DNA from 3 places in the Comamonas sp. 4034 genome. Region 3 is predicted to be linked to each of the others. Evidence: predicted binding sites of a transcription regulator. Region 3 holds the regulator's gene; each other region holds the start of a gene.

Region 1 (9,736 bases), on a different contig from region 3:
GATTTCTCCTGCGCCACGCCATCGATGGTGAAACTGGCGTTGAAGATCTTGTGGCGGCAGTGCTCGGAGTTCGCCTGAGCGAACATCATCAGTTCCACATCGGTAGGGTTGCGTCCCAGGCCATTGAAGGCCTTGACCAGGTACTCGATCTCGTCATCGGCCAGGGCCAGGCCCCATTGCTTGTTGGCAGCCTCCAGCGCGGCAGCGCCGCCACCCAGCACATCCACAAACTCCATGGGCTGCGCCTGCAGCGCAGAAAACAGTTGCTCGGCTTCGGCGCGGGTGGCAAAGACCGATTCGGTCATGCGGTCATGCAGCAGCGCGGCGATCTGGCCGGATTGCTCTGCATTCAGCTCTGGCGCGCCGCCCAGCAGGCCGGATTTGAGGCTTACCCGGTATTCGGTGATGCGCTCCACGCGGAACACGTCCAGGCCGCAGTTGCGCGCGATATCGGTCGCCTTCGACGCCCAGGGCGAGATCGTACCCAGGCGCGGCGTAACGACAAAAGCCAGGCCTTCGTCATTGCCTGCGTAGGGGTCGCCATAGGTCAGCAGGGCCGCCACGCGCTGTGCATCTGCACCAGCCAAGGGCTGATTGGTGGCCACCAGATGTACAAAACGGGCAGCAATGCCCGTTATTTTTGGATGGATTGCCGTCAATGCGGTCAGCAGTTGTTGGGCGCGGAAGGAGCTCAGGGCGTTACCGCCGGCTAGCTGGGTCAGGTGCAGTGTCACGTGGCAGCCTATGTGGGACTAGGAGGATGGAGGAAAGCACACATGCGCCTTGCTCGCACCACAGGCTGGCTGCAGCAACGGATGCAAGGGCGGGGTTAACCCGGGATTTTACTGTGCGTTGACAGGGTACGTAGCCGCATGGTCAACAGGCCAATGGGTGCAGTGGGATAATCATGGGCTATGACCATCAAAATCAATACCGAAGAAGACATTGCACAGATGCGCATCGCAGGCCGCCTGGCCTCGGAGGTTTTGGACTACATCACCCCCCACATCCAGCCAGGCATCACCACCAAGCAGATCGACCTGCTGTGCGCCGAAGCCATGGAAAAGCAAGGCACCAAATCCGCCTGCCTGGGCTACCAGCCCCCCGGCATGACACCCTACCCCGCCTACGTCTGCACCTCGGTCAACCATGTGGTATGCCACGGCATTCCCAATGACAAGCCCCTCAAGAAGGGCGATATCGTCAACGTGGACGTGACCATCATCACGCCAGAGGGCTACTTTGGCGACAACAGCCGCATGTTCATCATCGGCGAGGGCACCATCGCCGGCAAACGCCTATGCCAGCTCACCTTCGAGGCCATGTGGCACGGTATCGTGCAGGTCAGGAACGGCGCACACCTGGGCGATGTCGGCCACGCGATCCAGAAGTTTGCCGAAGGCCACGGCCTGTCGGTGGTGCGCGAATACTGCGGCCACGGCATCGGCAAGGTCTTCCACGACGAGCCCCAGGTGCTGCACTATGGCCGTCCAGGTACAGGCGTGGAACTGAAGACCGGCATGATCTTCACCATCGAGCCCATGCTCAACCTCGGCAAGAAGGACATCAAGGACCTGGGCAACGACGGCTGGACCGTGATCACCAAGGACCACAGCCTCTCCGCCCAGTGGGAAGTGGAAGTGCTGGTGACCGACACCGGCTACGAGGTGCTGACCCTGTCTGATGGCTCCCCCGCGCTGCCCGACTTCGTCAAGACGACCAAATGCTGAGCGGTTAACCCTGCGCTCTCACCCAGGCGGCACTGCGCACAGCATGCCGCCTTTTTCTTTGCCATCGGGCTCTGGCGGCAGCAGATGAAGGCTGGCACAGCACATGCTTATGGGAATCACTGGTTTTCCGCTATGGCACACTGCCATGGACCGCTTTGACTTGCACCATGAACGATCCCCGCATTCCGCAGCTGCGTGAGCAGTACCAGGCCCGGCGCGCCACCCTGTTCGAGGCCATCATGGCCGGAGGCAGCAGCACGCGCGGCATCCAGACGCAGCTGCGCAAGCTGTCGAACCTGGCCGATGACCTGCTGCGCGACCTGTGGCATCTGGCCGGCCTGCCTGACCACCTCAGCCTCGTCGCCGTAGGCGGCTTTGGCCGGGGCAAGCTGTTTCCGCATTCCGATATCGATGTGCTGGTGCTGCTGCCCGATGGCACCGATCTGGAGCATGAGGCCCCCTTGCGCACCAGAATCGAGCATTTCATCGGGTCATGCTGGGATGCGGGACTGGAAATCGGCTCCAGTGTGCGCACCGTGGTGCAGTGCATCACGGAAGCCAGGGCCGACGTCACCGTGCAGACAGCGATGCTGGAGTCGCGCCGCATCGCCGGCTCTGCGCCGCTGTACAGGCAGTTCCAGAGCGCGCTGGACCAGGCCATCAGCCCGGATGCCTTTGTGGTGGCCAAGGTGCTGGAGATGCAGCAGCGCCACAACAAGTACGAAAACACCGCCTATTCCCTGGAGCCCAACTGCAAGGAATCACCCGGCGGCCTGCGCGATCTGCAGACCATCATCTGGCTGGGCCGTGCCACGGGCCTGGGCGACAGCTGGAAGGCGCTCGCCGGCAAGGGCTTGGCCACCATCTACGAAGTGCGCAACCTGCAGCGCAATGAAGACCTGATCTGCCTCATCCGCGCGCGGCTGCACATTGTGGCCCGGCGACGCGAAGACCGCCTGGTGTTCGACCTGCAGACACCGGTGGCCGAATCCTTCGGCTTCAAGACGGAAACACCGGCCGGACACCGTTTCCCCAAGCGCGCCAGCGAGGAGCTGATGAAGCGCTATTACTGGGCGGCCAAGGCGGTGGCTCAATTGACGCAGATTCTGCTGCTCAACATCGACGAGCGCCTGCACCCGGGCAGCCACGCGCTGCGCCGCATCGATGATGAGTTTTACGAGAAGGCAGGCCTCATTGAAGTCGCCGACGACGAAGTGTATCTGCGCAACCCGCACGCCATCCTGCGCACTTTCCTGCTATATGAAACAGAGCCAGGCCTCACCGATCTGTCGGCCCGCACCTTCCGCGCGCTCTACCATGCACGCCGGGTGATGACAGCCGGTTTCCGCCAGGATCCCGTCAACCGCGCCACCTTCATGCAGATCCTGCAGCAACCGCAGGGCATCACCCATGCCATGCGTCTGATGAACCAGACCTCGGTGCTCGGCCGCTACCTGTGGCCCTTCCGCCGCATCGTGGGGCAAATGCAGCACGACCTGTTCCATGTCTACACCGTCGATCAGCATATCCTGATGGTGCTGCGCAATGTGCGGCGTTTCTTCATGGCAGAGCATGCCCATGAGTACCCCTATTGCTCACAACTGGCTGCGGGCTGGGACAAGCCGTGGATTCTGTATCTGGCAGCGCTGTTTCACGACATCGGCAAAGGGCGCGGCGGCGACCATTCGGAAATTGGCGCCGCCGAGGTCAAGCGCTTCTGCCGCGACCACCGGGTTGCCAGGGAAGACGCCCTGTTGGTGGAGTTTTTAGTGCGCGAGCACCTCACCATGAGCCAGGTGGCGCAAAAGCAGGACACGTCCGATCCCGAGGTGATAGCAGCCTTTGCCAAGCGCGTGCACAACGAACGCTACCTCACGGCCCTCTACCTGCTGACCGTAGCCGACATACGCGGCACCAGCCCCAAGGTGTGGAACGGCTGGAAGGGCAAGCTGCTGGAAGACCTGTACCGCGCCACCCTGCGCATGCTGGGCGGGCGGGCGCCCGACCTGGCGGCGCAGGCCGAAATCCGCAAGCGCGAAGCCCTGGTGATGCTCGCGCTCTCGGCCCAGCCACACGAGTCGCACAAGGCCCTGTGGGACACCCTGGGGGTGGATTACTTCATGCGACAGGAGGCAGCCGACATTGCATGGCACACCCGCCACCTCTCACGCCATGTGGGGAGCAGCACGCCCATCGTGCGCGCCCGCCAATCGCTCGCTGGCGAAGGCCTGCAGGTCATGGTGTATGCGCCCGACCAGCCCGACCTGTTCGCCCGCATCTGCGGCTACTTCGACCGCGCCGGCTTCTCGATCCTGGATGCCCGGGTGCACACAGCGCTCAACCGCTATGCGCTCGACACCTTCCAGGTGATCGCCACCAATGCACCGCAAAGCTACCGTGAGCTGATCAATCTGGTGGAGAGTGAACTGAGCCGCACGCTGGCGGAAGCCAAGCCACTGCCCGAGCCGGTGCAGCGCCGCGTTTCACGCCGCGTCAAGAGCTTTCCGGTTGCGCCGCGCGTGCTGCTGCGGCCCGATGACAAAGGCCAGCGCTGGCTGCTGTCCATTTCTGCCGCCGACCGTGCAGGCCTTTTGTACACCGTGGCACGCGTCCTGGCCCGCCACCAGCTGAGCGTGGAGCTGGCCAAGATCAGCACCCTGGGGGAGCGGGTGGAAGACAGCTTTCTGCTGCAAGGCCCGGAGTTGCAGAACAATGTGAGCCAGATTGCCATCGAAACCGAACTGCTGTGGGCACTGGCCGCTCCGGCGTAAGCAGTTACTGGCTATAAAAACCAGTTCCTGGGCTTTTCCATCAAGCGCCGATTGCTATTATTTTTGATTAATCGTCTTCGGCCGCGCTGATATCGGGAAACAGCACCTCGGTAAAACCGAACTGCGTGAAGTCGCGCATCCGCATGGGATAGAGCTTGCCCCACAGGTGATCGCACTCATGCTGCACCACACGGGCATGGAAGCCCTCGGCCACGCGGTCGATCGAATCCCCATACTGGTCGAAACCGGTGTAGCGGATCTTCTGCCAGCGCGGCACCAGCCCTCGCATGCCGGGCACGGACAGACATCCCTCCCAGTCACTGGCCTCTTCATCCGACAAGGGTGTGATGACCGGGTTGATCAGCACCGTTGGCGGCACCAGGGGGCGATCGGGGTAGCGCGGGTTGCGCTCGCTGGAGCCAAAAAACACCACCTGCTGGTCAACCCCAATCTGCGGCGCCGCCAGTCCAGCCCCCTGCGCAGCGCGCATGGTATCGAGCAGGTCCTGCACCAGTTGGTGCAGCGCGTCGGTGTCGAATGCAGCGACGGGCTGCGCCGTGCGCAAAAGCCGCGCATCGCCCATTTTCAAGATTGGATGAATTGCCATGTCGGCATGGTAGCGCAGTGCGTACCGGCTCGGTGGCGCACCCTCTCTCCCAATATCACTTGCCCGGCATCTGCACATTGTCTTGCTGGCAGATGCACAATGGCGCCATGCCCGAGCCCCGTGCGCCCGCCCCGCCCCTGCATGGCAATGCGCCTCCTGTGTACTGCCCTATCCGCAGCCCGCTGCTGCGATGGCTGCTGCTGCTTGGCGCGGTGGCCAGCCTGTGCATGGGCATTGTGGGTATCTTTATTCCAGGGCTGCCCACAACCGTATTCATCCTGATTGCCGGGGCCTGCGCCGCGCGCAGCTCGGAACGCCTGCATGGCTGGCTGTGGCGGCACAGGCTGTTTGGCGGCATGCTGCGCAACTGGGCTGCAGGCGGCTTTGTGAGCCGCCGGGCCAAATGGAGCGCCACGGCCACCATGGCGGTCTGCGCCCTCATCATGCTGGCGGTACCCGCACCGGTGTGGGCCAAGGCCTTGTCCATCGGCTGCATGGCCTGCGTTCTTGCATGGCTGTGGTGCAGGCCGGAACCGACCAGCGACGAAGCCCAGGCCCGAAATCCCAAAAAATGACTGCTTCACTTTTTGAAGTCTGAAATTCGTTCTATAATTGCGGTCTTGTTCCTCAATAGCTCAGTTGGTAGAGCGCCGGACTGTTAATCCGTAGGTCCCTGGTTCGAGCCCAGGTTGAGGAGCCAAAGAATTTTTTCGGCTTTGCAATCGAACAAAGCCTTGTTGACCGATATTCCTCAATAGCTCAGTTGGTAGAGCGCCGGACTGTTAATCCGTAGGTCCCTGGTTCGAGCCCAGGTTGAGGAGCCATCACACAACGCCCTGCAATCGCTCAGGGCACACTGTCAAACCGACATATTCCTCAATAGCTCAGTTGGTAGAGCGCCGGACTGTTAATCCGTAGGTCCCTGGTTCGAGCCCAGGTTGAGGAGCCAAGACAGGGCACCTTGCAATTGCACAAGGCTGCCGCCAAAAATTTGTACCAATATTCCTCAATAGCTCAGTTGGTAGAGCGCCGGACTGTTAATCCGTAGGTCCCTGGTTCGAGCCCAGGTTGAGGAGCCAGATCAAAACCCATATGCCATGGCATATGGGTTTTTTCTTTGTGGGCTGTGCGCCATTCAAAAGCCAATCCAAGGCTGTACCCGAGGCCGATTTCCCGCACAATGCAGTGAGATTTTTTCATCGAGAGACTGCCAACGTGCCGCGCCCCTTGCCGCCACTGCCCTGGCTGGAGCCAGACGACCCCTTCCCCCCAGTGGAGCAAGCCTGGGGAGCCAACACCCCCCATCCCGGCCTGCTGGCCGCTGGCGGCAGGCTTGACAGCCGCCATCTGCAGCGCGCTTACCGGCATGGCATCTTTCCCTGGTTCAGCGGAGATTCACCGATCCTCTGGTGGTCCACCGATCCGCGCATGGTGCTGCAGCCCGCGCACTTTCGCCTGCACCGCTCGCTCAGGCAAGCCATCCGCAAGGCCATGGCAACGCCGGGTTTTGCACTGCGCATAGACAGCGATTTCCCGGCCGTGATCCGCGCCTGCAGCCAGATCAGCAGGGACGGGCAGAACGGCACCTGGATCGTGGACGACATCCAGGCTGCCTACACCCAACTCCACCGCGACGGCTTTGCCCACAGCGTCGAGGTATGGATGAATGGAGAGCTGATGGCAGGACTGTACTGCGTAGCCATAGGCCACGCCGTATTTGGCGAATCCATGTTCACCACCATCAGCAATGGCTCCAAGATCGCCCTTGCCGCACTGGTGGCGCTGTGCCGGCGCGAAGGTGTGACAATGATCGATTGCCAGCAGAACACCGGCCATCTGGCCTTCATGGGAGCGGCGGAAATCCCCCGTGCGCAATTCGTGGCCCACGTCGCAGAGCAGACACAGCAGCCTGCAATGCGCTGGGAGTTTGCAGCAAGCGATTGGGCTGACATAATCCCACTATCTGAAACGACATTTCCACATACGGCACATACGGATGAGTAGGCTCAACGAACTTCCGTTGCATTCCCTGCAGTTCTATGCAACGGCACCCTACCCATGCAGCTACCTGAGCGAGCGCATGGCGCGCTCGCAGGTGGCCACGCCCAGCCATGCGATTCAGAACGATGTGTATTCGGAGCTGATCCAGCAGGGCTTTCGCCGCAGCGGCCTGTTCACCTACCGCCCCTACTGCGACGGCTGTCAGGCCTGCGTGCCACTGCGCGTAGCGGCGCTTGACTTCAAGCCCAAGCGCCACCAGCGCCGCGCCCTCAAGCAGCACCAGAGTCTCGAAGTTCGCGTACTCCCCCTGGGCTTTCTGCGCGAACACTACGAGCTGTACCTGCGCTACCAGGCTGCACGCCACACGGGCGGCGGCATGGACGAGGACAGTGTCGAGCAGTACTCGCAGTTCATGCTGCAAAGCCGCGTCAACAGCCGCCTGGTGGAGTTCCGGGCGCCCAGTACCGAACCCCAGCAGCCCGGCGCGCTCAAGATGGTGTCGATCATCGACATCCTCAACGACGGGCTCTCCGCCGTCTACACCTTCTACGAACCCGAACCCCTCACCAGCTACGGCACCTACAACGTGCTGTGGCAGATTGCACAGTGCCGCACCATGGGTCTGCCCTACCTGTACCTGGGCTACTGGATCGAGGAAAGCCGCAAGATGCAATACAAGGCCGACTACCAGCCCTATGAGGTCTATGTGGACCAGCGCTGGCAATCTGCCCGTTTTGCTATACATTCTGCAGCTTGATGCGCCTGTCCATCAGGCGCTGCATTCTATTTTTGCCTTTGCCCTTACACCGCCACCCGACGCATGACCAAACCACAACACGACACCGCCGCCAAACCCAGCGTGCAAGTGCTAGAGCGCATGTTCACACTGCTGGATGTACTCGCCTCGCGCGAGGAGGCGGTGTCGCTGAAAGAGCTGAGCGAAATCACCGGCCTGCACCCATCCACGACACACCGCATCCTCAATGACCTGACCATCGGCCGCTTTGTGGACCGACCCGAATCGGGCAGCTACCGCCTGGGCATGCGCCTCTTGGAGCTGGGCAACCTTGTGAAGGCCCGCATCAATGTGCGCGAAGTGGCCCTGCTGCCGATGCGCCGCCTGCATCTGGCCACGCAGCAGGCCATCAACCTGAGCATGCGCCAGGGCGACGAGATCGTGTACGTAGAGCGCAGCTTTTCCGAGCGTTCGGGCATGCAGGTGGTGCGCGCCATCGGCGGCCATGCACCGCTGCACCTCACCTCCACCGGCAAGCTCTTTCTGGCGGCCGAAGAGCCCGAGCGCGTTCGCGCCTACGCCATGCGCACGGGTCTGGCCGGCAACACCAAGAACAGCATTACCAATCTCGCCGTGCTGGAGCGCGAGCTCTCCAAAACCCGCCAATATGGCCTCGCGCGTGACAACGAGGAGCTGGAGCTGGGCGTGCGCTGCATGGCAGCAGGCATTTACGACGACCAGGGCCGCCTGGTTGCTGGCCTGTCCGTCTCAGCCCCTGCAGACCGGCTGGACGACAACTGGACGAGCAAGCTGCAGGCTACTGCCACCGAAATCTCTGCCGCGCTGGGCTTCGAAGAGCGTAAATCGGCGGCGACCCGCTGAATCTCCAGCACCGCCTCTCTCGTCCTCTCCATAAAAAAACCTGCCGCTGGCAGGTTTTTTTGAGCAGTGGATTGCCGGCGTATAGGCAATCCATGGGCAATCCGCAGCAATCAGTGCTTGGCCAGCAGCCGCCCGCCCGAGCCTTCCACCCAGTGGCGCACGCGCTCGGCATCCGCCAGACGACTGAAGCGGCCTGCCGAATCCAGGAACACCATGATCAGCTTGCGGCCGGATACCTGGGCCTGCAGCACCAGGCAGCGGCCCGCCTCCGAGATATAGCCCGTCTTTTGCAGGCCGATGTTCCAATCCGGGTTGTGAACCAGGCGGTTGGTATTGTTGAACTGCACGGTGCGCGCACCCACTTCGACCTGGTACGAGGGCGAGGTGGTCAGCTCGCGCAGCAAGGGATCGGAGTGCGCCACATTCACCAGGGTCGCCAGATCATGCGCGCTGGATTGGTTGGAACTGGACAGCCCGGTAGGCTCCACATAGCGGGTATCGGCCATGCCCAGCATCTTGGCCTTCATGTTCATCTGGCCCACGAACGTCGGCATGCCACCGGGGAACGTGCGGCCCAGTGCATGGGCAGCGCGGTTTTCGCTGGACATCAGCGCCAGATGCAGCAACTCGCCGCGCATCAAGGTGGTGCCAACACGCAGGCGCGAGCTGCTGTGCTTTTCGGTGTCCACATCGTCCTGCGTGATGGTGATCTCTTCATCCATCGGCAAATTGGCCTGGGAAATGATCAGACCCGTCATCAGCTTGGTGAGCGAGGCAATCGGCAGCACCGCATGGTCGTTCTTGGACAGCAGCACTTCATGCGTGTCCTGGTCCAGCACCAGCGCTACGCTGGACTTGAGTGCCAATGGGTCCATGACATCGTGCAGTCCGGCCATCTGGCCGAAGGACTGGCGAGCTGGAGCAGCTTCTACCGCCACCAGTGCTGCCGCCGCTGCTGCAGCGGCGCGCGCATGGCGCCTGCCACCCTTGTCGGCCTTTTCGGCCTTTT
Region 2 (9,736 bases), on a different contig from region 3:
ATACACGGCATCCTACGTTGTCACAGTCACTAATGGTGGCGGTGTTCCTAGCACGTACACGTTGAGCGACACGCCGGGCTATCCGGCGGGAATTGTGCTCAATAGCTGGACGGTGACCGCCTCAAATGGTGGCGTAGTGAACACGCCTCTGGCGATGCCAGCAAATGGAGTTGCAACCCAGATTAGTGCTGCTAACGTTGCGATTGCTGCTGGAGGCTCGCATGCGTATAACGTGACAATCACGTTCACGACAAGCTCAAGTCTCAGCACATCGGAGCTCACCTGTACTGGTAACGCAGGAAGTGGCGCCTACAACACAGCGTCCATCAATGCTGGTACGAGTACGAGTGCCAACTGCGGCCCTTTGCCGGGTGCACCGAGCTTGAGCCTCGCTAAGACGAACAACGGTCCATGGCTGGTGGCGCAGGCAGGAGCCAAGTACACGCTGGTTGTGACTAATAGTGGAAATGCAGCCACGGCGGGCATAATCACTATCAGAGACGTTATGCCTGTGGGCATCACTACAGCCAGTGGCACTTATGGCAACTGGAGCTGTACAGCGGCAGGCCAAAGTCTGGATTGCACGAGTGCAGTGGCGATCAATCCTGGTGGGCAGTCGGCAATTGATCTTCCCGTGAATATTGCTTCGACAGCCATATCCAGTAGCGTGACGAACATGGCCGGCGTGGGAGGCGGAGGAGATCCGTTCAATGGAGGCAATCCGCCCGATCCACAAAACTGCAATGACGCGCAGCATTGTGCAATCTCTACCACGACCGTAACTACGAATGTCACTCCACAACCCAATTTGGTAGTGACCAAAACTAACAATGCGACTTCAGTTCCTTTTGGTGGAGTCACTACATATACGATCACAATCGTCAATTCTGGTCTGAGCAGCGCAACTGGTGTTAGTTGGACCGACACCGTTGTTAGCGGCCTTTCCGAAGTACTGATCGTTAGCAAAGCGGGTGACGATAAGGGCTCTGACCCAGGGACTTGCTCCGGTCTGACGTGTACCGGCATCACTGTGGCAGCTGGCGGCACTGTCTCCTATGTAGTTTCTGCAAAAGTCACTGGCAAGGTAGGGGAGCAAGTGGCCAATACAGCCTCAGTCATTGGCGGTCAATGTACAGCCCAGGCTTCAGGGGGATCTTGTGCATCTACGGACTCCGATGCAGTGGTTGGCGCAAATGTGAGTCCGGTGCCAGTGAATTCGCGCAGCCTATTGCTGATGATGGGGCTTTTGGTACTGTTCGCAGTTGCGCGGAACTTAAGCTTGAGCATTAAGCAGAAGGCCAGCCGCACTCGAAACTAAGCAAAGTAGATCAATTTTTCTATTTGAATAGAACGCCTCCCCGAATGCATGTAGCACGCGGGGAGGCATTTTCGTTTGTGGTTTGATTATTAGTGCGTGGCTTCAATGGTCAAACCTTGCTCGTGCGGATACTGGAGCAGTTCAATGAATGATGATGCGTACATTATTGCAAGTGTGCTATCTCCGCGTTCCGTCAACGTATTGAAGCGGTACGGGATCGAAACCATTGACCAAATCAAGGCAAGCTATCCAGAAGAATTGGTGTGCATAAAGGGGTTCGGGCTGCGCTCGCTCCGGGCGGTAGAGGCCGCTTTTTTTCCTGGAAAAGAATACAAACCTCGTTGGGGTGTTGTAGCACAGGACGGGAAGAAATCTGCGCTTAGCGAGGAGCTGGCTCAGTACCTCCGAGGGAGGCCCTTCTCCAACTATGATGGCCTCCGATAACAGGCACCTTATGCTTGCCGACTCCACAGGGACCAAATTCTTGGGCGAAGACGAGTGGAAAACAAAGAAGCACGGCGCCGAGCGGCGCCGTCAGTGGCGCAAGGCCTGTTCTCCGGACAATGCGGCTTGCGAAGGCTTCTTCGGTCGCCTCAAGAACGAACTGTTCTATCCTCGGGACTGGAAGAGCGTCACCATTGCGCATTTCATTCAGGTAGTCGACGACTACATTCGCTGGTACAACGAAAAGCGGATCAAGATATCCCTTGGCTCACTCAGCCCCATCGAATACCGGGTGAGCCTCGGACTTACGGCATAAAACCAGTCCAAGTTTTTACCGCACCCCCTGCTGATCAGATTTGCATCGGCACTAACACCTCATTTCAAGCACTTTGATCACCATGGCAAGCATGATCCAGTAAAACTACCATTTCGCACTTGCATTTATGGAAGTCCCTGTAATGCAACAAAGTCGATCAGGGGCAGTCCACATTCATACGCTGAAAGCTATCGTCATGGTGGTGTGATTGAAGTCCCCTCGATTTCCTGAGCCAGTCAGAAGTAGAGGTTGGGGAACAGTTTGACACGGTACTCGACAGGTGGGATTCGGCCGAGGGCTTTGTGAGGTCGATGGTGGTTGTAGCGGTACAGCCAGTCGGCCGTTATGTCCCGTACCTCCTGCAGGTTGTCGAAGACGTAGCAATCGAGTACCTCGGTACGGTAGGTCTTGTTGAATCGTTCGACATAGGCGTTCTGCGTGGGCTTTCCAGGCTGGGTATGGTTAAGGGCAATGCCCTTGGTCTGCGCCCATTTCGCTAATGCATCGGCGATGAACTCGGGCCCGTTGTCCAGGCGAATCGATACCGGCGCACCTCGCACTTCCACCAACTCGTTCAAAGCTCGGATGACACGCGCAGCAGGCAGGCTGGTATCGACCTCGATGCGCAGACCCTCACGATTGAACTCGTCGATGACGTTGAATGTCCTGAAGCGCCGTCCCGACCATAGTGCATCGGCCATGAAGTCGCAGCTCCACCCCTGGTCGGGCCGGCCTGCAGCCTGTAGCGGTTGTTTGATGCGCGCTGGCAGCCGTTTCTTACCTCGCCGCGGTAAATTCAGCCGCAGCTCGCAGTACACGCGCCAGAGCACGGTCTTTCCCCAAGGCTTGTCCTGGTGGCGGGCACTGTCGTACAGCAGCCCGAAGCCGTGGCGCGGGTTCAGTGCGATGTAGTTCTGGATGAAGGTGGTGACCCCGGAGTCGTCGCGTGCAACAGGCCGATAGCGCAGCGTGGAGCGGGCGATACCACTGGCCTGGCAGGCGCGGCGCTGGCTCATGCCGTGCTCGGCCACTAAGGCTTGAACGACCATCTCGCGACGCTCCGGGGTTAGAGCTTTCGCTCAACGACGTCCTTGAGCGCGTGGTGCATCAACGCCAAGTCAGCGTACATGCGTTTGAGTTTGGCGTTCTCGTCCTGCAACTGGCGCAGTTGGGCCAAGTGCGAGACCGTCATGCCCGAGAACTGGCTCTTCCACTTGTAGTAGGTTGGCTCGCTGATGCCGTGCTTTCTGCACGTCTCGTTGACCTTGGCACCGAGTTCGACCTCCTTGAGGATGCCGACTATCTGGGCTTCACTGAATCTAGATTTCTTCATGTAGAGACTCCATTGGGGGGATTCTCTACTTCTGGGTGGTTCAGGTTTTCAAGGGGGCTTCATGATCTCTGCAGCAACAATGAGCCTCAGAATAGAAAATTCCACTTTGCTCGAAAAACCACTTGACTACATATGATGCGCTTGTTGTGGGGAAACTCCAGCCCACTGTTCTGCAGCGCCGAGCGCACACGCTCGCGGGCTTCCTTCACTTCCAGGTCGGCCAGACCCACCAGCGTGAAGCTGGGCAGGCCATTGGCCAGATGCACTTCGACAGCAACGGTATGGGCGGTCAAACCCACCAGTGCACGGCTGTGCACCACGGCGAGACTCATGGGGATCATCCTTTGCACCAAATTGGTGCGATTTCCCGCCTCTGAGACGGACAGGGCTGCTTTGAGCATGGCGAAAGCCGTTATTTCGGGCAAGCGGCAGCCGCCAGGAGGTGCGGATGCGTCGCCCGGGCGATACAGGCGGCAGCCAACTGCCTGCCGGAAGGCGCCACACTTTCAAAAACCATAGCGCACGGCGCTTTCTGGATCAGCACAAGAGGGTGATGAACTTTGAAGCTGGCACGCTCTGTGCATTGCATCGGCCATACGAGATCACCAATAAGGAGTGTGGCAATGGCTGAAAGCAAGCGGGGTTGGGCGGTATGGATCGGGGCTGTGTGCGTGGTGCTGCCGATGGCAGCCAGTGCGCAGCTGACGGCCAATGTGGGTCTGACGACCAACTACAAGTTCCGTGGGCAGGATCAAAAGACATCGAGCGCCCGCTGGGTCAAGCCGGCGCTGCAGGGAGGGGTGGATTACACGTTCGGCGAATCCGGCTTCTACGTGGGCAACTGGAATTCGACCGTGCAATGGCTGGACGGCAACCGGGTGGAAATGGATTTCTACGGTGGCTACAAGTTCAAGGCGGCCGATGTGGATTGGGACGTGGGTCTGCTGACCTATGTGTACCCCGGCAATACCACCGGCAACACGACTGAACTGTATGGCGCGGGCACCTATGGTCCGGTGACGGTGAAATACTCGCACACCGTGTCGAAGGATTACTTTGGCTGGGCGGGCAACAAGATCGACGGATCGATGAAAGGCCGCAACACCGGCTACCTGAATGTGGCGTTTGCGCAGGAAGTGGCACCCAAGACGACGCTGAAGGTGTCTGTGGGCTACACCCGGTTTTCCAGTGATATCAAGGATCTTGGGGTGCCCAACTACCTGGATTACAGCGTGGGCGGCAGCTATGACCTGGGAGATGGCCTGTCGCTCAGCGCTGCCTGGGTGGGGGCCAACAAGACCGGTGATTTCGGGTTCGTGAACAAGGGCCGTGCGATTGTCAGCCTGGCCAAGACGTTTTGATGCTGCACCGCTGCAGCGCATGAGAAGGAGTAGCTATGAACATGAAACTGGTAGTGGCGGTGATCAAGCCCTTCAAACTCGATGAAGTGCGAGAGGCGCTGTCCGACATTGGGGTGCAAGGCATCACGGTCAGCGAAGTCAAGGGCTTTGGTCGCCAGAAAGGCCACACCGAGTTGTACCGCGGCGCCGAGTACGTGGTTGATTTCTTGCCCAAGGTCAAGCTGGAAATCGCGGTTGGCGAAGACCTGGTGGACCGGGTGATCGAAGCGATTGAAAACGCGGCGCGCACCGGCAAGATTGGCGACGGCAAGATTTTTGTGTCGCCGCTGGAGCAGGTGGTGCGCATCCGTACCGGCGAAACCGGAACGAATGCTCTCTAAAAGATAGCTAATCGCGCTTGATTGATAAGCGCTAGAGGCCAATTTATCTAAAAGGTGTGAATAACATGCGACGACTACTTTCTCTGGCAGGGGCAGCGGCAGCGGCGGTTGCCGCTGGCAGCGCCATGGCAGCCGATGCGGCGCCTGCACTCAACAGCGGCGATACGGCGTGGATGCTGACATCCACCATGCTGGTGATCCTGATGGTGATCCCGGGCCTGGCGCTGTTCTACGGCGGCCTGGTGCGCAGCAAGAACATGCTGTCGGTGCTGGCGCAGGTGTTCGTGATCTTTTCGCTGATCACGGTGCTGTGGGCGGTGTACGGCTACTCGCTCGCCTTTGCGGGAGAAGGCAACTTCTTCGGCGGCTTCGACAAGGCCTTCCTCGCGGGCATCAAGCCCGACACCTTGTCGGCGGCGCTGGCAACCATTCCTGAGTTCGTGTTCGTCTCGTTCCAGTCCACCTTCGCTGCCATCACCGTGGCGCTGATCGTGGGTGCATTTGCCGAGCGCATCAAGTTCTCTGCCGTTCTCCTGTTCTCGGTGCTGTGGTTCACCTTCAGCTACATCCCCATGGCGCACATGGTGTGGGGCGGTGGCCTGCTGGCCAAGGACGGCGCGCTCGACTTTGCGGGCGGCACCGTGGTGCACATCAACGCTGCCGTTGCTGGCCTGGTGGGTTCGTACATGGTGGGCAAGCGCATCGGCTTTGGCCGCGAAGCGCTGGCACCGCACAGCCTGACGCTGACCATGGTGGGCGCATCGCTGCTGTGGGTGGGCTGGTTTGGCTTCAATGCGGGCTCGGCGGGGGCTGCCAACGGCATTGCCGGTCTGGCGTTCATCAACACCATTTTGGCCACGGGCGCCGCAGCGATGGGCTGGATTGCCGCCGAAGCACTGCACAAGGGCAAGGCCTCGATGCTGGGCGCCGCATCGGGCGCAGTGGCCGGGCTGGTCTGCATCACGCCTGCTGCGGGTCTGGTGGGGCCCATGGGCTCGATCATCATGGGCGCCATCGCCGGGCCGCTGTGCCTGTGGGGCGTGTCGGGACTCAAGCGCATGCTCAAGGCCGACGACACCTGCGACGTGTTCGGCGTGCACGGCGTGGGCGGTATTCTGGGCGCGATCCTGACGGGGGTGTTCTGTGCATCCAGCCTGGGCGGTGTGGAGCCGGAAGGCTACAACATGGCCCACCAGGTGTGGGTGCAGGTCAAGAGCGTGCTGATGACCCTGGCGTGGTCTGGCGTGGTGGCAGCGGTGTCGTTTGCCGTCTGCAAGTACACCATCGGGCTGCGGGTGTCGGAAGAGGCCGAGCGCGAAGGCCTGGACATCAGCACGCACGGCGAGGTGGCCTACAGCCGCTGATCGTTCCTCATACTCCTTGGGAGGCCGGACGGGCGAAGAGCCCGGCCGGCCTTTTTTTACTTGCGCTGCTGGCGCTGCAGCTGTGCGGCACCGTGCCGAGGAAGGTGATTATTCCGTTGCGGTTGCAGGTTCGGGCCACAGGGCCAGGCCTCCTGCCAGACTGAAGGCCTGGTGGTGCCCCAGGCGCCGCAGCGCACGGGCGGCTTGGGCGCTGCGGTTGCCGCTCCGGCAGTAGAACACCACGGGCGTCTCGGCAGGCAGTGCCAGCCATTGGGGCAGTGCATTGAGCAGGCCGGACAGCGGCACCGCCTGGACGCGGTCGTCTCCTTCCAGCCCGGGTGCGCTGCCCAGCTGCTGCTCATAGGGTTCGCGCACATCGACCAGCAGCGGCGGGGTGCCTGCCTGCCGCAATGCCTGGGCCTGCTCCATGGGCAGCTCGACATGCATCGACTGCGTACAGGCATCCACGCGGGCGCCGCAGGCCATGGTCTGGTACGCGGTAGGTGCCAGGTCGCGCTCCAGCGCCTCCTTGGCGGCGGCAAAGGCCGCTGCATCCAACTGGCCCTGCAACACGCCAGCCAGTAGCGGCTGGGCCGTGCATTCCACGCCCAGCGTGCAGGCAAAACGGTCTTCGTAGTCGTGCCCCGGCAGCAGCAGCGTGTGCGGACCAACGGCCTGCTCCAGCGTGCGCAGCGAACTGGCGTAGGCGAGCGGCTCGCTCTGGGCAAAGTCGCTGCGGCCCAAGGCGCCGGGCATCACGGTGTCGCCCACGAAGGCAAGGCGCAGCGTATCGCCCTCGTGCAGCAGGTATGCAGTGGAATCGGCTGTGTGGCCCGGCAGCGCCAGGCGCGTGAGGCGATGAGCGCCCAGCGCGATCTGCGCAGCGCCCTCAGGCCAGCCCAGCGCATCTGTGGCGCCTTCTGCCTGCAACTGGTGTGGCAGGGCTGCGCGCAGCTCGGGTGCGGAGGATTGGTGGTCGCCGTGGCTGTGGGTGTCGACAACCGCAGCGACCGTGAATTCCCGGCAGCGCACCCATTGCGCGAGGCGGTCCACCAGCTCGGGCAGCGGATCGATCACCACGCAGCGCTGGCTGGCGGCGTCGGCCACCAGATAGCAGCAGGCGCCGTCAACGACAAAGCGGGTCAGCAATGGAACAGCGCCATGTTCGGTAGCCTGTGGCGCTTCCACCAGGCAATTGGTGCGCAATGCGGCGCCACAGGCGCGGATGCGGGCGCAGGCTTCGTCGATCATCGCGGTGGAGTCTGCTGCGCCGAAGGACATGCGCACGGCAGCGGCCGTCTGCCATGCGGGCAGGCCCATGGCTTCGAGCACATAGCTGGGCTGCGCCTTGGATGCGCTGCAGGCCGAACCTCCGCTCACGCGCAGGCCTGCGGCGTCAAACAGATCGAGCAGCAGCTTGGAGCTGAGCCCGGGCACCGCAAAATTCAGCGTGGTGGGCAGGCTCAGCGCGGGCGGTGCGTTGAACACCAGGCCGGCAAACGCCTCGTTCAAGGCTGAAGCCAGCCGGCTGCGGTGATCGGCCAGTGTGGCGGCATCGGCAAAGGTGGCGCCATCCTGCAGCGCCTGCAGCACTGCACCCAGCGCCGCGATGCCGGCCATGTTCTCGGTGCCTGCGCGCAGTGCGCCTTCCTGGCCGCCACCGGCCAGCAGCGGGGTAAATGGCGCGCCTTCACGCACATAGAGCATGCCCACGCCCTTGGGCGCATAGAGTTTGTGGCCGGAGAAGGGCGCGTAGTCGATGCCGCGCTCCAGGGGCTTGAGCGCCAGCTTACCCAGGGCCTGCACACCATCCACCAGCCACAGCGCGGGGCTGCCCTGCAGTGCGCCTGCTATGGCGTCCAGGTCGCTCACAACACCTGTCTCGTTGTTGGCTGCCATGGTGCAGACCAGGCCTGCAGTGGGCGCTTGCGCGCGCAGCCAGTCCAGGTCATGGCGTCCATCCGTACCCACCGGAATGGCCTGGATCGGTAGATGCAGGCCCAGCACCGCGTTCCAGTGCTTGAGTGCCTCGGGTACGGCCTTGTGTTCGGTGGCACCGTACAGCAATTGCAGCGTGGTCGTGTCGCCAGCATCCTTGCGCTGGCGCAGTGCGGTCAGCGCTGACAGCACGGCGGTCTGAATGCCCTCGGTCGCGCCGCTGGTGAACAGCAACTGTCCGGTGGGCACACCCAGCACGCGGCGCGCGGCAGCGCGCACTTCGTCCAGCAGTGCGCGGGCCTTGAGTCCGCTGCCGTGAATGCTGCTGGGGTTGCCGTAGGCATCGCCCATCACGGCCATGGCGGCGGCGCGGGCTTGCGGGAGCACGGGGGTGGTGGCGTTGGCGTCGAGGTAGATTTCCATACGCAAATTGTCGGGCCCAGCCCAGGGCATACGTATGCGAATTCAGCTGTTTGTGGCACTATATTTGGAAGTAAATTCCAATAATCATGCAAAAGATAAAACTGGATTCCATTGATCGCAAGCTGCTGGAGTTGCTGCAGGCTGACGCCGAGATTCAGGTCGCCGATCTCGCTGCCCAGGTGGGCCTGTCGGCCACGCCATGCTGGCGCCGTGTTCAGCGGCTCAAGGAGGCCGGTGTCATCAAGCGCCAGGTGGTGCTGGTGGACCGCGAAAAGGTGAACGTGGGCGTCACCGTTTTCGTTGCGGTGCGCACCAGCACGCACAGCCAGGAATGGTTCGAGCGCTTTCGGGGCGCGGTGCAGGCCATTCCCGAGGTGGTGGAGTTCTACCGCATGAGCGGCGATGTGGATTACCTGCTGCGCGTGGTGGTACCCGACATTGCCGCCTATGACAAGGTCTACAAGCGGCTGATTGCCGACACCCAGCTGTTCGATGTGTCGTCCAGCTTTGCGATGGAGGAGCTGAAGTTCACCACCGCGCTGCCGCTGTCCTATATTCCCTGAACAGGTGCGGTGGCACAGAAAATGCAAGGCAGGCCCATGTTTCAAGTTTTTTCCGAAGGAACGCCATGATCTGGCATACCGTGATCAGCCAGCCGTTTGCGTTGGGAGAATCTCCTTTCTGGCAGGCCAGTGGGGGTGTGCTGTATGGGGTGGACGTGGCGGGCAGAAAGCTGTGGCGTACCATGCCCGGATCGGGCTACCTTGACCGCTGGGACATGCCCGCCGAGCCCGGCTGCATTGCCCCGGCGCGCAGCGGTGGCGTGCTCGATGGCTGGATCGTGGTGCTGCGCGACCGC
Region 3 (9,736 bases):
AAGAGCAAGATTCATGCCTTATGAGACCTAGTATTTTTTCCACCCTGTTGATGGCGGCTGTGCTGGCGCTGCCATTGCTGTCGCACGCCGAGCGCGCCGACCGCACCAAGCCCATGAACATCGAGGCGGACAATGGTACGCACGATGAGCTCAAGCAGACCAGCGTCTTTACCGGCAATGTCGTGGTGACCAAGGGCACCATCATCATTCGCGGCGCCCAGTTGACCGTCAGCCAGGACCGCGATGGTTACCAGCACGGTGTGGTGACGGCGGCGCCCGGCAAGCTGGCGTTCTTCCGCCAGAAGCGCGACACCGCGCCCGGCGCGCCGTCCGAGTTTGTCGAAGGCGAAGGCGAAGTCATCACCTACAACGGTCGCGACGATACCGTGCACTTCGAGCGCCGGGGCGAGTTGCGCCGCTACCGTGAAACCACCCTGACCGACCAGGTCAGCGGCTCGGTCATCGTCTACAACAACCTGACCGACACCTTTACCGTGAATGGCCAGAAGGGCGAGCAGACGGCAGAAACCAAACCCGGCGCGCCCAAGAATGGCCGCGTACGCGTGATCCTGACGCCCAAGGCCGATGAAAAGGCCGATGCGAAAGCGGACGCAGGCAAGGCCAAGCCCGCTGCGGACGACAAGGAAAAGCTGCGCCCGAGCACCCAACTCAATGACGGAGCCAAGTGACCGTGGCTGAAACTTCGTCGGGAATCTCGGTCAACGCCAAGGCGGCAGCCAGCGACCATCGCAGCCAGCTCGAAGTGCTGCACCTCGAAAAATCCTATGGCAGCCGCAAGGTCGTCAAGGATGTGTCGCTGTCGGTGCGCAAGGGCGAGGTCGTCGGCCTGCTCGGCCCCAATGGCGCGGGCAAGACCACATCGTTCTACATGATCGTTGGCCTGGTGCGCAGCGATGGCGGCGACATCCGCATCGACGGCCACTCGGTGGCCAACATGCCGATTCACCAGCGCTCGCAGCTGGGCCTGTCGTATCTGCCGCAGGAAGCATCGATCTTCCGCAAGCTCAGCGTGCAGGACAATGTGCGCGCCGTGCTGGAGCTGCAAAAAGGCCCCAATGGCAAGCCATTGCCACGCGATGAGGTGGAGCGCCAGTTGACGGCGCTTTTGCAGGAGCTGCGTGTAGAGCACTTGCGTGAGTCGCCGGCCGTTGCACTCTCTGGCGGCGAGCGTCGCCGTGTCGAGATTGCACGGGCGCTTGCCACGCAGCCTCGTTTCATTCTGCTGGACGAGCCGTTTGCGGGCATTGACCCGATTGCGGTGATCGAGATCCAGCGTATCGTCGCTTTTTTGAGAGACCGTGGCATCGGCGTGCTGATTACCGACCACAACGTGCGCGAAACCCTGGGCATTTGCGACCACGCCTGCATCATCAGTGATGGCAAGGTGCTGGCAGCCGGGACGCCGCAAGAGATTGTGGAAAACGCCGATGTGAGGAGGGTGTACCTGGGTGAGCATTTCCGCATGTGATGCACGCAGACCTGGCTGGCAACGCGTTGTTCGCGCGGTGGCTGGCCGGTCACACAACCGTTTCATAGCAAGCGCATACATTGCCATGCAAGGGGGCTCGCTATGATGCCCTCGCTGTCACTGCGCGTCTCGCAGAACCTCACGCTCACGCCGCAGCTGCAGCAGTCCATCCGGCTTCTGCAACTGTCCACGCAGGAGTTGTCGCAGGAAGTGGAGCAGATGCTCGACGAAAACCCGTTTCTGGAGCGGGATGCGGAGGAGGCCGCTGCAGAGCCGGACGCCGCAGCAGCGCCTGCCGATGCGACGGGTGCCAGTGCGGATGCAGGTGATGAGCGCGCGGAAAATACTTCTGAAAAGATAGCTTCTTCCGCAGACTCAGTAGGCACGGAAGCTGATTTTGAGCCAGATTATTCTGCAGGCGAAACCCTGGACTTTGCCGCTGGCAAGGAAACCGGTGCCGACGCCGAAGCCGCTGCGGGCGACTCTGCCTCCGACTGGGAAGAGTGGGGCGGCGATGTGCCAGCCCGTGCCAGCGCTGGAGATGACGAAGACGAAACCCCCGCATCAGACCGCAGCTCGGTACACATCAGCCTGCAGGACGTGCTGCACCGCCAGGCGCTGTCGCTGCGGCTGTGCCCGGAAGACCGTGCCGCGCTGTACTTTCTGATCGAATCCCTGAACGACGACGGCTACCTGGAAGAGACCCTGGCCGAGCTGGCGCAGAGCTTTGGCGATGCCTCCGATCCGGAGGCCTATGACGCGCTGCTGCACCACCTGACCGTGGCGCTGCGCCTGCTGCAAAGCCTGGAGCCGGTGGGCGTGGGCGCTCGCACCCTGGCCGAATGCCTGGCGCTGCAGATCAAGGCCCGTCAGCGCCTGCTGGATGAGGAAGGCTCTGCCCACCCCGAGGCTGATGCGCTCGCCCTGGAGACTGCGCTGCTCGTATGCCAGGAATCGCTCGACCTGCTGGCGCGCCGCGATGTGCGCAAGCTCATGCAGCTGACGGGTTGCAGCGAAGCTGCCGTGCGCAGCGCGCTGGCGGTGATTGCAAAGCTGGAGCCACGCCCGGGCCGCCCCTATGCAGACGTTGACCGCAACGCCATCATCCCCGACATCATCGTGCGCCCCAGCAACGAGCGCGGCCTGCCCGTGCCGGGTTTCAGCGTACAGCTCAATGCCGAAGTGATGCCGCGCCTGCGCGTGCAGGAGGTGTATGCCAACGCCCTGCGCAGCCACAAGGGCAGCGAAGGCCATGGGGCGCTGCAGCAACGGCTGCAGGAGGCGCGCTGGTTCATCAAGAACATCCAGCAGCGTTTCGACACCATCCTGCGGGTGTCGCAGGCCATTGTGGAGCGGCAGCGCAACTTCTTCGTGCATGGTGAGCTTGCCATGCGCCCTATGGTGCTGCGCGAGATCGCCGATGAGCTGGGCCTGCACGAATCCACCATCAGCCGCGTGACCACGGCCAAGTACATGGCAACGCCCCAGGGCACGGTTGAGCTCAAGTACTTCTTTGGCTCGGGCCTGGGCACCGAAACCGGGGGCAGCGCCTCCAGCACGGCGGTGAAGGCGCTGATCAAGCAGCTGCTGGACGAGGAAAACCCGAAAAAGCCGCTGTCCGATGCCAAGATCGCCGATCTGCTGCAGGAGCAGGGCATCGAGTGCGCGCGCCGTACGGTCGCCAAGTACCGCGAAGCCTTGCGTATTCCGGCGGCCAGCCTGCGCAAGACCTTGTAGATTGCTATTATTTGTGTAGCTTATCGCGCTTGATGGGCGGGTGCCAGGGGCCAGTTTTGCCTTATTTCTTGCCCGCTGCAGCCTTGCGCTTGGCAAACAGCGCGTCATAGCTGGATTCGCGGAACCCCGCCAGCCGCTGGCCGTCTGTCAGCAGCACCGGTACGCCCCGGCCGCCGATCTCTGCAAAAGCGGCCTTGCCGTCTGGCGTGTCGATATCGATTTCACGGTAGGCGATCTGGTTTTTGGCCAGATAGGCGCGCGCGAGCCGACAGTAGCCGCACCATTGCGCCATGTACAACACGGCCTGGCCATGCTGCACCACCGCCTTCTTCGCGGTCGCCTTGCCTGCGGGTGCCGGTGGCATGCCCGGCACGATGCTGATCGGCAATTGCTCCTGCTGCAGGGCCTGGGCGTTGCCTTCGGCAGGGGGCCGGTCGCTGTAGACCACCTTGCCGTCGGCCCCCACCGTTTTGTACAGCGTCTGCGCACCTGCGAACGGGTAGATTGCAATCAACAACAACGTAAGGCAAAAGGAACGCATGGAGTCTCCAGGGAGGCACTGGGGGGCCAAGCCAATCATATAAAAGAAAAAAGCCGCTGGGCATTTGCGCACCAGTGGCTTTTTTCAGTGATCAAGATTGGGCCCATCAAGCGGGCCACAGCCACCATACAAACAGCGCTGCCACGGCCAGCATCAGGCCGAACTTGGTGAGTTTGTAGGCGGTTTTGTTCCAGGCCTTGTAGCGGCGGCGCCACTGGCCCATGTAGAACGAGATTTTGAAGATGCGGCTGATGAAGCCGCGCGGGTCGCCCTCATTGTTGGGCGAGCTGGCGGCAGCGACCACATTCTTGCCCAGCCAGTGGTTGAGCCACTGGGCAAAGCCGTTGGTCATGGGGCGCTCCACATCGCAGAACAGCACGATGCGGTTGCCTTCGCTGCGGTTTTCTGCCCAGTGCATATAGGTCTCGTCGAAGATCACGCCTTCGCCCTCTCGCCAGCTGTACGGCTGGCCATCGACTTCGATCATGCAGCGGTCGTCGTTGGGGGCCAGCACGGCCAGGTGGTAGCGCAGCGAGCCCGCGTACGGATCGCGGTGCAGGTTGAGCTTGGCGCCGGGCGGCAGCTCGGCAAACATGGCGGCCTTCACATTGGGGATGGCCTTGACCAGCGCCGTGGTCTTGGGGCACAGCTCCATGGCAGAGGGGTGGGCGTCGCCATACCACTTGAGGTAGAAGCGCTTCCAGCCGGTCTTGAAGAAGGAGTTGAAGCCCGCGTCGTCGTTGTTGGCCGCCGCCTTGATCTGCATGTTCTTCTGCAGGTTGATGGCTTCTTCGCGAATTTCGCGCCAGTTGGCCTGCAGCGGTGCCAGCTCCGGGAAGGTGCTGGTGGGCAGGTAAGGCGTGCGCGGCACCTTGCTGAACACCAACATGAAGACGTTGAACGGCGCCGTGAAGGTGGAGTGGTCAAACAGCTGGCGCAGCACCTTGTGCCGCACCTTGCCACGCAGGTGCATGTACAGGCCGCAGCCAAAGAAGAGCAGCACCAGGGCCAGAACAATGATTTTTGCCATAGCCGCCGATTTTACCGAGGGCATTGCGGCCCGTGCTGCGCAATCGCAAAGCACGGGCGTTTCGTAATATCAAAAACAATAGCTGATGGCGCTTGGTGGATAAGCGCTGGAGGCCAAAAACAGCCTCAATAGCTACCGAGTGCTGCTTTGCTTGCCCTGCTTGGCAAACGCCGCCTTGAGGCGCAGCAGCATTTCCTTGTTCAGCAGGCGTTGCTGGCCGCTCCAGTGCGTCATGGCCTTGTCGGCGTCGGCCTTGAGGCGGTTGGCCGTGGCCCAGTCGCCCTGCTCTGCGGCCCAGATTGCGTATTCGGCGATCACATCGAAGCCGCCCGATTGCTCGCGCACGAAATCAAAGCTCTTGCGCGCCATCTCCTGGTCGCCCAGCATCGCGTAGGACTTGGCAATCAGCAGGCCCACGGGCTCTGCGCGGTAGTGCACATCGGTCTGCGCAATGGTCTTGAGGTATTGCAGCGCGGTGCGGGGCTCACCCGCATGGTAGGCGGCTTGCGCGGCGCCCCAGCGGATGTCCTGGTCAGTGGCAAACGGGCCTTTCATTGCCGCTTCAAAGTGGCGCAGCGATTGCTGCGCGTTGCCAACGGCCAGCTGTGCCTGCGCGAGGCGGATTTCATGCTGCGCCGTGGGGCTGTAGTCGTAGGCGGCCTGGGCTTCGCGCACTTCGCGCGTCGGATCCAGCGCCTTGACAGCGCTGCTGGCCAGCTGGCGCGCGTGGCGCTGCAGGCGCGAGCTGGGCAGGAAGATGGCGAAGAAGTACACCACGCTGCCCAGAAACGGAAATGCCAGCAGGATGAACAGCCAGTAGTTGTTCTGCCCGGTGCGCACGGCATGAATGGCAAAGAAAATGGCAATGATGATGTGTGCGCCCGCGCCCAGATACGGCATATGCAACCCTTGTTATGGATAGTGTGGCTGCATTGTAAAAGGGCGCTCTCAGCCGCTGCCGCCCTGTCGTGCAGGGACAACAGCGCTACAGCAGGCGAGTACCCAGGGGCACATCGCCATCGGGCACGCACAGCGCCACATGGCCGTCGGCGTTGTGAAAGCCGGTGATCAGGCACTCGCTCATGAGCGGCCCGATCTGCTTTTTGGGAAAGTTGACCACACCGACCACCAGCCTGCCCACCAGATCGTGCGGCTGGTAGAGCTGGGTGATTTGCGCGCTGGATTTGCGGATGCCGATCTCGGGGCCGAAATCGACCTGCAGCTTGTAGGCGGGCTTGCGCGCCTCGGCAAACACCTCGGCGGCGAGCACCCGGCCCACGCGCAGCTCCACCTTCAGAAAATCGTCAAAACTGATGTCGTTCATGCCGCCATCTTGCCGCAGCGCGGTGCGTCAACTGTCGAGAAACGCTTGAGGGGGGGCTGCAGTCAATGCCCCACGGCCTTGGAGAAGACATTCATCACCACCACGCCCGCCACGATCAGCCCCATGCCGATGAGCGCGGGCAGATCCAGCTTCTGGCCAAACAATACCCAGGCGGCAATGGTGATGAGCACCACGCCCAGGCCCGACCAGATCGCGTAGGCAATGCCCACCGGAATGCTGCGCAGGGTGAGCGACAGGCAGTAGAACGCAACCGTGTAGCCCGCCACGGTGATGACCGAGGGCCACAGCCTGCTGAAGCCGTCGCTTGCCTTGAGGGCCGATGTGGCAATGACTTCCGCCACGATGGCGGTGAGCAGATACATCCAGCTCATGGGGCGCTTGCGCCGGGCGCAGGAGTGAAGATGGGCATGGGTGTACAGGGTGGGGAAATTGAACAAAAAGGCCTGCGCCGCCCAAAGGCAAGCGCAGGCTGCTATTGATTTGAGAGTTTAGCGCTGGCGGGCCATCAGCCCACGGTCAAGGTTTTGTTGATGTTGCCGCGCGTGGCGTTGGAGTAGGGGCAGACCAGGTCGGCATCGTGCACCAGCTTCTCGGCGGCGGCCTTGTCCATGCCGGGCAGGTGGATGGTCATGCGCACGGCAATGCCGAACACGTCGCCCACGGGGCCCAGATCGACTTCGGCGTCAATCGAGGTGTCGGCTGGCAGGGTGATCTTCTGGCGACCGGCGACGGCCTTCATCGCGCCCAGAAAGCAGGCCGAGTAGCCGCTGGCGAACAGCTGCTCGGGGTTGACGCCCTTGCCGCCAGGGGCGGTCAGGGTGATGTCGAGCTTGCCGTCGTCGCTGCGCGAGACGCCTTCGCGCCCGCCGGTGCTGTGGGCGCGTGCGGTGTACAGAACTTTGTCGAGATTGGCCATGGTGAACTCCTGGTTGAGGATGGGCGAAAGTGCTTCACAACGAAGCGGTGGACGGCTGCGCGGTCAAACGATCGCGCAGCTGTTGGATCTGTTGGGTCAGGGCCTGCAGCTCCTGCACGGTGCACTGGCTGCGCGCCAGCACACAGGCGGGCACGGCGGCGGCCTGGGTCTTGAGGGCGCGGCCCGCGTCCGTGAGGGTGACGCGCACGCGCCGTTCATCCTGCGCATCGCGCTGGCGCTGCAGCCAACCGGCAGCTTCCATGCGCTTGAGCAGCGGGGTGAGGGTGCCCGAGTCGAGAAACAAACGCTCGCCCAACTGCGAAACCATGCAGCCATCGTGCTCCCACAGTACCAGCAGGGCGAGGTATTGCGGGTAGGTCAAACCCAACGGTTCCAGCAAGGGCTTGTAGAGCTTGGTCATTGCCAGCGAGCTGGAATACAGCGCAAAGCACAGCTGGTGATCGAGCAGCAGCGCGTTGGATGTGGTGGAGGTGGCGTTGGACATGGGTCTTATTATTGCCAACAATTAAATTGTGTACAATTCAATTAAACAAAACCATGAACCGGAAAGGGGCGATGCGTCGCTCGCTGGCAGCGGGCTTTTCAGTGGCTGGAGGAGCGCTGTGACCCATTGGCCGACGGGCGGCCCGGCCCGCCGTCTGCACCACCTTCTGCAATGCCTTTGCAATGCGTTGGGCAGTGCCGGTATCAGTACGCAGTCTGCACCACCATGCCGCTCTGGTCCTTGAAGCGGGCTGCCACGGCATCGGCGGCGGTGCGCAGCAGGATCAGGTCCATGCCGACGGCTACAAACTGGGCGCCCAGCGCAATGCATTCGCGGGCGCGGGCCTCGTCCACCATCAGAATGCCGGGCGCCTTGCCAGCCGCGCGGATGCGGCCAATGGCCTGGTTGATGGCAGCGTCCACCTCGGGGTGGCGCATCTGCCCCGGGTAGCCCATGCTCGCCGAGAGGTCGGCCGGGCCGATGAAGATGCCATCCACGCCATCCACGGCGGCAATGGCTTCGATCTGGCCCAGCGCCTGCCGGGTTTCCACCTGCACCAGCAGGCACAGCTCGCGGTGCGCGTCGGCGATATAGGTGTCATCGCGGCCAAAGTTGCTGGCGCGGGTCGATCCGCCCATGCCGCGTATGCCCACGGGGCCGTAGCGCATGGCGTCCACGGCGGCCTGCGCCTCCTGCGCGTTCTGCACAAAGGGCAGCAGCAAGGTCTGCGCGCCAATGTCGAGGTAGCGTTTGATGAGCACCGGATCGTTCCACGCCGGGCGCACCACGGCGCTGGTGGGGCGCGGCTGGCGCGCGGCGTCCAGCGCCTGCAGCTGCGCCATCACCTGCGGCACATCGTTGGGAGCGTGCTCGGTGTCGAGCATGACCCAGTCATAGCCGCTGCCGCCGAGCAACTCGGTCACATACGGCGATGGAAACGCCGACCACAGGCCGATCTGGGTCTGGCCAGCTGCCAGCGCGTGCTTGAAGAGGTTCTTGTTGGGCATGGCTTGTCTCCGGTTGTCTTCATTGCCTGGTTTCACTGCCTGACTTCACTGCCCGTTGGCGTCAGGGCAGGATGTGGATGTCATCGTCCGTCATGGGCCTGCGGCAGGCACCGGTCATGGTGTGCCAGGCGCTGCCTCGCAGATCCACGCCGTCCCGGTCTGCCAGGTGGGTGACGCTGCTGCACACCTGGTAGAAGTGGCGCGCGGCGACGGTATCGCGCGCATACCGCTGATAGTAGCGGCCCAGGTACAGCCGTGCAGCAGGCGACTGCGCGGTAACGTATTCCAGGAAGTCGCGGTAGCTCGCATCCACCGGGGCATTTTCCAGCGAGGTCCTCCAGAGGCGAAAACCCACGAGCAGCCCCGCCAGCACCAATAGCACAACGGCAAGCCGAACCCCCTTGCGCAGGGTGGATGGCTTGCCGTTTGCGGTCATGGCTGTGGATCGGGTGCCCCGCGCGTGCGCCAGGGCAGGCCCTGGTCAGTACTGGTACACGCCCTTGCCGGTCTTGCGGCCCAGGTGGCCTGCGGCCACCATTTCCTTGAGCAGCGGGCAGGGGCGGTATTTGCTGTCGCCAAAGTCTTTCAGGTACACCTCCATCACGGCCAGGCACACGTCGAGGCCAATCATGTCCGCCAGCGCCAGCGGGCCGATGGGGTGGCTGCAGCCGAGCTTCATGCCGTCGTCGATGTCCTGCGCGGAGGCAATGCCTTCGGCCAGCACGTAGAAGGCCTCATTGATCATCGGCACCAGAATGCGGTTGACGACAAAGCCGGGGGAGTTCTTCACCGTGATCGGCGACTTGCCCAGCTTCTCGGCCATGGCCTTGACGGCGTCATGCGTGGCGTCGCTGGTCTGCAGGCCACGGATCACTTCCACCAGCGCCATCATCGGCACGGGGTTGAAGAAGTGCATGCCGATGAACTTGTCCGCGCGCTTGGTGGCTGCGCCCAGCTGGGTGATGGAGATGGACGAGGTGTTCGATGCCAGCAGCACCTCGGGGGCCAGCAGGTCGTCCACCTGCTTGAGAATCTTGAGCTTGAGCTCGTAGTTCTCGGTTGCGGCCTCGATCACCAGTTGCGCGGCCTTGAGGTCGTCGTAGCTGGTCGAGCCCTTGATGCGGGCGAGTGCGGCGGCCTTGTCGGCTTCGGTGATCTTTTCCTTC

The links. The regulator sigma-54, encoded in region 3, starts transcription at its own class of promoters, with help from an activator protein. The targets are predictions, from matches to a motif close to TGGCANGNAANCTGCTTT.
Region 1: the regulator sigma-54 is predicted to act here: its motif matches at 1,823-1,840, upstream of ABIE32_RS12650 ([protein-PII] uridylyltransferase).
Region 2: the regulator sigma-54 is predicted to act here: its motif matches at 3,979-3,996, upstream of ABIE32_RS15665 (TorF family putative porin).

The regions. Positions count from the first base shown of each region.
Region 1 covers NZ_JBNDIT010000010.1:100,502-110,237, forward strand. The annotation lists gene purL (phosphoribosylformylglycinamidine synthase) at 1-734, opposite strand, end outside; gene map (type I methionyl aminopeptidase) at 915-1,730, shown strand; gene ABIE32_RS12650 ([protein-PII] uridylyltransferase) at 1,898-4,501, shown strand; gene def (peptide deformylase) at 4,569-5,108, opposite strand; gene ABIE32_RS12660 (YbaN family protein) at 5,216-5,683, shown strand; tRNA gene ABIE32_RS12665 (tRNA-Asn) at 5,733-5,808, shown strand; tRNA gene ABIE32_RS12670 (tRNA-Asn) at 5,857-5,932, shown strand; tRNA gene ABIE32_RS12675 (tRNA-Asn) at 5,982-6,057, shown strand; tRNA gene ABIE32_RS12680 (tRNA-Asn) at 6,112-6,187, shown strand; gene aat (leucyl/phenylalanyl-tRNA--protein transferase) at 6,324-7,112, shown strand; gene ABIE32_RS12690 (arginyltransferase) at 7,105-7,866, shown strand; gene ABIE32_RS12695 (IclR family transcriptional regulator) at 7,930-8,727, shown strand; gene ABIE32_RS12700 (serine hydrolase) at 8,838-9,736, opposite strand, start outside.
Region 2 covers NZ_JBNDIT010000014.1:124,267-134,002, reverse strand. The annotation lists gene ABIE32_RS15690 (DUF6923 family protein) at 1-1,318, shown strand, start outside; gene ABIE32_RS15685 (DNA-directed RNA polymerase subunit alpha C-terminal domain-containing protein) at 1,424-1,762, shown strand; partial or broken gene ABIE32_RS15680 (IS3 family transposase) at 1,848-2,078, shown strand; one part of gene ABIE32_RS15675 (IS3 family transposase) at 2,315-3,159, opposite strand; one part of gene ABIE32_RS15675 (IS3 family transposase) at 3,159-3,411, opposite strand; partial or broken gene ABIE32_RS15670 (magnesium chelatase domain-containing protein) at 3,546-3,743, opposite strand; gene ABIE32_RS15665 (TorF family putative porin) at 4,035-4,772, shown strand; gene ABIE32_RS15660 (P-II family nitrogen regulator) at 4,814-5,152, shown strand; gene ABIE32_RS15655 (ammonium transporter) at 5,218-6,516, shown strand; gene ABIE32_RS15650 (aminotransferase class V-fold PLP-dependent enzyme) at 6,625-8,877, opposite strand; gene ABIE32_RS15645 (Lrp/AsnC family transcriptional regulator) at 8,964-9,440, shown strand; gene ABIE32_RS15640 (SMP-30/gluconolactonase/LRE family protein) at 9,506-9,736, shown strand, end outside.
Region 3 covers NZ_JBNDIT010000002.1:38,125-47,860, forward strand. The annotation lists gene lptA (lipopolysaccharide transport periplasmic protein LptA) at 21-689, shown strand; gene lptB (LPS export ABC transporter ATP-binding protein) at 713-1,489, shown strand; gene rpoN (RNA polymerase factor sigma-54) at 1,592-3,226, shown strand; gene ABIE32_RS02735 (glutaredoxin domain-containing protein) at 3,288-3,767, opposite strand; gene ABIE32_RS02740 (aspartyl/asparaginyl beta-hydroxylase domain-containing protein) at 3,874-4,797, opposite strand; gene ABIE32_RS02745 (hypothetical protein) at 4,930-5,697, opposite strand; gene ABIE32_RS02750 (tRNA-binding protein) at 5,783-6,121, opposite strand; gene ABIE32_RS02755 (DMT family transporter) at 6,184-6,513, opposite strand; gene ABIE32_RS02760 (organic hydroperoxide resistance protein) at 6,648-7,058, opposite strand; gene ABIE32_RS02765 (MarR family winged helix-turn-helix transcriptional regulator) at 7,093-7,563, opposite strand; gene ABIE32_RS02770 (HpcH/HpaI aldolase family protein) at 7,767-8,570, opposite strand; gene ABIE32_RS02775 (hypothetical protein) at 8,632-9,006, opposite strand; gene ABIE32_RS02780 (3-hydroxybutyryl-CoA dehydrogenase) at 9,052-9,736, opposite strand, start outside.